2 linked regions of the Catalinimonas alkaloidigena genome follow. Each later gene encodes a partner of the first gene's protein in a complex. Links are inferred from orthologs where the notes say so. Each region holds a gene or a part of one and is shown on either strand. Other genes may lie near its edges. The genes, in order: OKW21_RS30535 and uvrB.

Region 1 (3,339 bases):
ACTTGCCATTCTTTATTTCTTTCGTCTGTTACTGCCTCCGGAGCCTCGGCGACCTTTTGAGCGGCCTCCTTTTTGGGATTCAAACAGGTTATTACTTTTTACTTCATCTACTGAAATATCCAGCTTGCCGCCTGATATTTCTTTAATGTTTTTGATAATAACCGCATCATCTACACCTTCTTTGTTCCAGGTCTGATAAAAACCTTTCATCAATTTACCAAGATAGATGATGGCTCCCTTGCGCTCTTCCTCGCTTTCTGTAGCGATAGCTTTGTCTATGAGCTTTTCAATATTCTTGCCATAATGTTTGTAGGTGACAGGGTCTGTATTATATGAGAGTCTTTTTGGTTTTTTGGTAAGAATATCAACTTCAGGCATGGGATAGGGGGCATCCACGTTAAGCTCGAAGTTGGTCATAATGAAAAGGTCATCCCATAGTTTTTGAGTGGTTTCATTATTCTCACGCACACTAGGATTGAGCTGACGCATTAGTTCAACCAGAGTTGCCGCGTATTGGGTGCGTTTATCACGGTCCTCAATAGTCATGATATGCTCGGCAAGTTTCTGCACATTTCTGCCGTATTCTTTTAGAATGACATTGGACTTACTTGTGTTATATTCAAACATTTTACATTGGTTTTTATAAAAAATAATTTTTATTCATCGTGTATTTTTAATTTGGCAAAGCTAAGCAGCAAGGTTTTTTCTCCGAAGTCGTCAAACTCTACTTTGGCTTTGCGGTTGGCGCCTTCCACATCCAGGTTTTTGACCACTCCAAATCCAAACTTAGGGTGCTCTACCTTCATGCCTGCTTCCAGGTGGCTGGTGTCGCTGGGGGCAAAATCAGGTGAAGGCTTATAGCTGCTGCGGGTATTGTGGGGCATTGCTTTTCGGCTTCGGTCTCTTTGTACACTTTTTAATAGCACCCTGGCATGTTCTGTATCTCCTACTACCGAACGGCTTCCCATGGCTTTATTGACCATCACATAAGCCGGGTCAATTTCTTCCAGGAAACGGCTGGGCTCACAGTTTTTAAGTCTTCCAAAGCGATAACGAGATAAAGCATAAGAAAGCACCAGTTTTTTCATAGAGCGGGTAATGGCTACATAAAATAACCTTCTTTCCTCCTCCAGGTCAGTACGGCTGCTCAGCATCATCTGAGAAGGGAAAAGGTCTTCTTCCATGCCTACTACATAGATATAGGGGAACTCCAGCCCTTTAGCCATGTGAATGGTCATCATAGTCACCCGGTCCTCCTCGTCATCTTCTGACTGGTCTACCGAAGTAAGCAGTGCTACTTCCTGAAGAAAAGCACCCATACTTTTATCTTCTGCTTCAGGATTATCCACAAATTCTTTAATCGCATTGAGAAGTTCCTGAACGTTTTCGTAGCGGTTGAGCCCCTCAATAGTTTTGTCTTCATACAATTCACGCAACAGGCCCGAACCTTTGGCGATGTGCGAAGCAGCATCAAAAGCATCTTTCTTTTCTGCTTCCAGCATAAAGCCTTTCATCATGTCTTTGAAAGCTGAGAGGGCATTGGCAGTACGGCCATTGAAAAATTTATGTGCGCTATTTAATACTTCCCAGATAGAAAGATCTTGTTCATAAGCGGTTACCATTACTTTATCTATCGTAGTGGCGCCAATGCCCCGTTTTGGTAGGTTGACAATCCTACGGAAAGCCTGCTCATCACTTTGGTTGACCACAAAGCGCATATAAGCAATGATGTCCTTGATCTCTTTGCGCTGGTAAAAAGATAATCCTCCAATAATTTTGTATTTGATATTTCTTTTGCGCAGCGCTTCCTCCATCGCCCTGGACTGGCTGTTGGTACGGTAAAGAATGGCAAAATCACTATAGCGAGCGTGATCATTATTTTTCTGCTCAAAAATAGAGTAAGCTACCAGTCTCCCTTCTTCCTGATCGGAGGTAGCTTTGATCATTTCTACCAGCGTTCCTTCTTCATTGGTGGTCCAGATGTGTTTTTTGAGCTGGGCTTTATTTTTGCTGATCACCGAGTTAGCCGCCTCAATGATATTTTTGGTAGAGCGATAGTTCTGCTCCAGCTTAAATACGTTCAGATCAGAAAAGTCTTTCTCAAAATTGAGAATATTCTGAATGTCCGCTCCACGGAAGGCGTAGATACTTTGAGCATCATCTCCCACCACGCAGATATTGCGGCGCACGGCGGCCAGCTTTTTGGTGATCAGGTATTGAGAAAAGTTGGTGTCCTGAAACTCATCCACCAACACATAGTGAAAGCGATGCTGGTATTTGTTCAATACATCCGGATGCTCCCTGAAGAGTACATTGGTATTGAAAAGCAGGTCGTCAAAATCCATAGCATCTGACTTAAAGCAGCGTTGCACATAGGTTTTATAGATTTTGCCCATATGTGGTTTGGCAGCGCTTTCATCTTCCGCCCTTATCATCGGATTATCGTTGTACTCTCTCCAGGAGATAAGCCGGTTTTTGGCACTGGAGATTCGGTTAAGCACCATGCCGGGCTTATAGACTTTATCATCCAGCTTAAGTTCTTTAAGGATATTTTTGATCAGCGACTTGGAGTCGTCTGTATCGTAGATCGTAAAATTACTTTGATAACCTATTTTACCGGCCTCGGCCCTGAGGATGCGGGCAAAGATAGAGTGAAATGTGCCCATCCAGAGGTTGCGGGCTTCGGTGCCTACCACCCCTTCTATACGGTCGCGCATCTCTTTAGCGGCTTTGTTGGTAAAAGTAAGCGCCAGTATGTTAAACGGATCTACATTCTTCTCCTTAATAAGGTAAGCAATACGATAGGTTAATACTCTTGTTTTGCCGGAACCTGCACCGGCAATAATCATGGTTGGTCCTTCGGTATTGGTGACCCCATTCCGCTGCGGTTCGTTCAAGCTGTCCAGAAAATTCATAAAATCTCAGGTTTTTCCCGTGCAATTTACAATAAGTCTCTCTTATTCGTTAAGAAAGGCAGGCGCAGGCTTCAGATATGAAGCTGCCAATTTAGTGCATATTCATCAAAAAATCAGCATCTTAAGAAGCCAAAGATGAAGCTTCTTTTATTGTAAAACAAAACAACAATTTACAAGCATAAAGATTTCTTCATTAGCTCCTTTTCGCTGTTTTTATTGCTTGCGTGTAAATGAAAAAGAGTGAAGAGGTAATTTTGTTGTGCTTAGGAGAATAAATTCAAGAGCACAATAGTCTAGAACAAAAAATTGTCACATACTTTTAGTGATACTTTTGATATTTTAAAGAATACCTATATCTTTGCAGTTCTTTAAACTAAGAGCAGAAAATTCCTGTTAAAGACAGTAAAGAAATATATTTAAGCGA
Region 2 (3,293 bases), 980 kb from region 1 along the record:
CCGAATGTACGCTCTATGTTACCTTAGAACCCTGCGTGATGTGTGCGGGAGCGCTCCACTGGGCACAGCTAGGAGGATTAGTATATGCCGCACCTGATGAGAAAAAAGGGTTTACCCAATACAATGACCGCATACTTCATCCGCGTACGCAGGTGAGACAAGGGGCCCTTGCTCAGGAAAGCACTGAGCTGATACAGACTTTTTTTCGCCGAATGCGGGGTAAAGAAGACTGAGCAGCGCTTACTCATGTTAATGACAGAAAGCTGCCAGACTTCGGGAACTTTGCAAATTGATAAATCCGCTTATTGTTAGTATAAGGTATAGCCTACCCCGAAGCGGATAGCGAGATTACTCCTTTCAAAGTAATAATCCAGCATACCCTCCAGACGCCAGTTGTCGGTAATCTTGCGGGCATAGCCTGTCCCAAACGCATAATCTACTTCTTTGCCTAAGAGAGGGCGGAAACGCAGGAAGACCGGATTGATAGGATAAAAACGTATGCCCGGCACAAAGCGTACACTTTCTGTCCAAACCTCCAGCCCGGCAGTAGCTGCCAGTTGTTCATAAAGAAAATAGTTGAACTCAAGACCAAACTGAGCCTTATCCACAAACTCAAAAGGATCGCGGTTGTCTGTCTTGTAAGCGTCTAGCTGGGCAGTGAATAAATATTGCGCATCAACTTCTAGCGCTACAAAAAATAATGCAAGTAATAAGAATTTCTTCATAGAGACCGATAGTTTCGGTAAAGGTAACAGCTATTCCTTTTGTTCGTAAAGTTTTTTTAGTTCATTTAACTCATCCCGCATACGGGCGGCCTCCATAAAATCAAGTTCTTTGGCAGCCTTTTCCATATTCTTCTGAGTTTTGCCGATTAGCTTTTCCAGATCTACTTTGTTCATATAGGCTACTACAGGGTCAGCGGCAATGCTGAACTCCTCCGGACCGGCATAGGCCTTTTTGACCGCTTTCTTAGAATCAGCGACACGGGTAGAGAACATAATAGCCTCTTTGGACTTAAGCACTGTTTTGGGGGTAATGCCATGCTCTTCGTTATATTCCATTTGCTTGCTACGGCGACGGTTAGTTTCGTCAATCGCTACCTGCATGGAGCCGGTAACCCTATCTGCGTACATGATCACCATACCGTTTTCGTTACGCGCTGCACGGCCGATGGTCTGAATAAGCGAGCGCTCATTCCTTAAGAAGCCTTCTTTGTCTGCATCCAGAATAGCTACCAGAGAGACTTCCGGCAAGTCCAGACCTTCACGCAGCAGGTTTACGCCTACCAGTACGTCAAACTCGCCCAGGCGCAGTTGCCGTAAGATCTCTACCCTGTCCAGAGACTTGACTTCGGAGTGAATATAGCGGCTGCGCACGCCTGCCCTTTCCAAAAACTTCTGAAGTTCTTCAGCCATACGTTTGGTCAGGGTAGTCACTAACACTCTCTCCTGTAATTTCACCCTTTCGTCAATCTCGCCCAGTAAATCATCTATCTGATTAAGGCTGGGGCGCACTTCTATTACGGGATCTAGCAGTCCGGTGGGACGGATTACCTGCTCTACTACGACACCTTCAGAGTTACGCAGCTCATATTCGCTGGGCGTAGCACTTACATAGATAACCTGGCTGGTCATATCCTCAAACTCGTTGAAGGTCAATGGCCGATTGTCCAAAGCAGATGGCAGGCGGAAGCCATAATCTACCAGGCTGGTTTTTCGGGCCCGGTCACCACCCCACATCCCTCTCACCTGCGGTATGGTTACGTGGCTTTCGTCTATCATCATCAGGTAATCTTCGGGAAAGTAATCCAGCAGGCAGAAAGGGCGCTGCCCGGGCTGACGGCGGTCAAAGTAGCGGGAGTAATTTTCTATGCCTGAACAATACCCTAACTCCCGGATCATCTCCAGGTCAAATTCCGTACGTTCTTCTATCCGCTTGGCTTCCAGAAAGCGCTTTTCATCTTTAAAATTCTGTACCTGCTCCACCAGATCATCCTGTATTTCGTAAACAGCTTTCTGGGTAGTATCCTTTGCAGTCACGAAGAGGTTGGCGGGATAAATGGTAATCAGGCGTTCATCCGCTATTTTTTTTCCGCTGTGGGGATCAATACGGTGGATGGCTTCAATCTCATCTCCCCAGAAGTAAATGCGGTAGGCAAAGTCTGCGTAGGCGGCAAAAATATCTACTGTATCCCCTTTCACCCTGAAGTTACCCCGCTTGAACTCAGCTTCCGTACGGCTGTATAAAATATCTACCAACGAATACAATAACCGCTGACGTGACAATACGTCTCCCTCCTGCAAGCGGATCACGTTTTTGCCAAACTCCTCAGGATTTCCCAGACCATAGATACAAGAAACTGATGCGACTACCAATACATCACGCCTGCCGGAGAGAAGTGCAGAGGTAGCACTTAAGCGAAGCTTTTCTATCTCCTCATTGATAGACATATCTTTTTCTATGTAGAGATTGGTCGTAGGGATATAAGCTTCCGGCTGATAGTAATCGTAATAAGAAATGAAGTACTCCACCGCGTTTTCGGGAAAAAACTGCTTAAACTCACCAAAAAGCTGCGCTGCCAGAGTTTTGTTATGACTGATCACCAAGGTGGGGCGGTTGAGGTTGGCAACTACATTAGCCATGGTAAAGGTTTTACCAGAGCCGGTTACTCCCAGCAGGGTCTGTGCGCGTTCTCCACTCTCTATGCCTTCAGTGAGCTGGCGTATAGCCTCCGGTTGGTCGCCGGTAGGCTCATATTCAGAAATTAGTTTAAAATCCATGTTATAATGATCAATGAGTAATGAACAATGAATAGTATGGCGATTGTTTTACAAAACATTTTTTGTAAAGCATTCATCACCAATCATCCGCTCATTAGCCGTTATTCCAGATTTCCCAGCTCTTTTCTGCTTGCAGGTGTAGCATCTCCAGGCCGTTTTTTACTGCGGCTCCTCTTTCCTCACTTTTCTTCATGAAAAGGGTTATCTCAGGATTGTATACAAGGTCGTAGCAGTAGTTTGCTGAACTCAACTGCTCATAAGCTATATCCGGACAGGTTTCTATATTGGGAGACATGCCCAGCGGGGTAGTATTGATGATAAGAGGGAATTCCTTCAGCTGATGTTTTTGTTTTAACTCCTCATAGCTTATCGCATGCTCAGAAGATTCTCTGGAGATCATCATAAAATCTATCTCTAGGGCATGAAGGGTACATTTCACCGCCCTTGAGGCTCCACCGGTCCCCAGAACAAGGGCTTTTTTAACTTGCTTAGCCCCTAGCCAGTTTTCCAAGG

Evidence for each region.
Region 2: the proteins of OKW21_RS30535 (region 1) and uvrB are in contact, whole or in part, in a crystal structure (PDB 7EGT), measured with the Thermus thermophilus proteins. The link is inferred for Catalinimonas alkaloidigena from one-to-one orthologs. Residues at the interface, in WP_096412145.1 of Thermus thermophilus: His654, Arg656, Phe657, Gln666, Asp668, Glu669, Lys680, Arg681, Leu682, Ser683, Lys685, Tyr686, Ala687; in WP_096411307.1 of Thermus thermophilus: Glu23, Leu25, Arg26, Asp27, Gly28, Glu29, Arg30, Phe31, Arg55, Glu326, Asp327, Phe328, Glu379, Ser382, Gln383, His398, Gly400, Arg401.

The regions. Positions count from the first base shown.
Region 1 is NZ_JAQFIL010000001.1:7,497,337-7,500,675, forward strand. Bases 287-3,297 are described here. They hold OKW21_RS30535 (ATP-dependent helicase), read right to left. Parts: upstream 2,916-3,297; coding sequence 657-2,915; downstream 287-656. Other genes in these bases: OKW21_RS30530 (DUF4290 domain-containing protein), read right to left, coding at 287-627. In the rest of the region: murA (UDP-N-acetylglucosamine 1-carboxyvinyltransferase), read right to left, coding at 1-9; more of OKW21_RS30530, read right to left, coding at 13-286; rpsT (30S ribosomal protein S20), read left to right, coding at 3,339-3,339. UniProt on the Escherichia coli protein: A helicase with DNA-dependent ATPase activity. Unwinds DNA duplexes with 3'-5' polarity. Translocates on single-stranded DNA with 3'-5' polarity. Initiates unwinding more efficiently from a nicked substrate than double-stranded DNA.
Region 2 is NZ_JAQFIL010000001.1:6,518,156-6,521,448, forward strand. What follows is about bases 269-3,233. They hold uvrB (excinuclease ABC subunit UvrB), read right to left. Parts: upstream 2,781-3,233; coding sequence 756-2,780; downstream 269-755. Other genes in these bases: OKW21_RS26365 (hypothetical protein), read right to left, coding at 309-725; OKW21_RS26375 (shikimate dehydrogenase family protein), read right to left, coding at 2,875-3,233. Outside these bases: OKW21_RS26360 (nucleoside deaminase), read left to right, coding at 1-233; more of OKW21_RS26375, read right to left, coding at 3,234-3,293. UniProt on the Escherichia coli protein: The UvrABC repair system catalyzes the recognition and processing of DNA lesions. A damage recognition complex composed of 2 UvrA and 2 UvrB subunits scans DNA for abnormalities.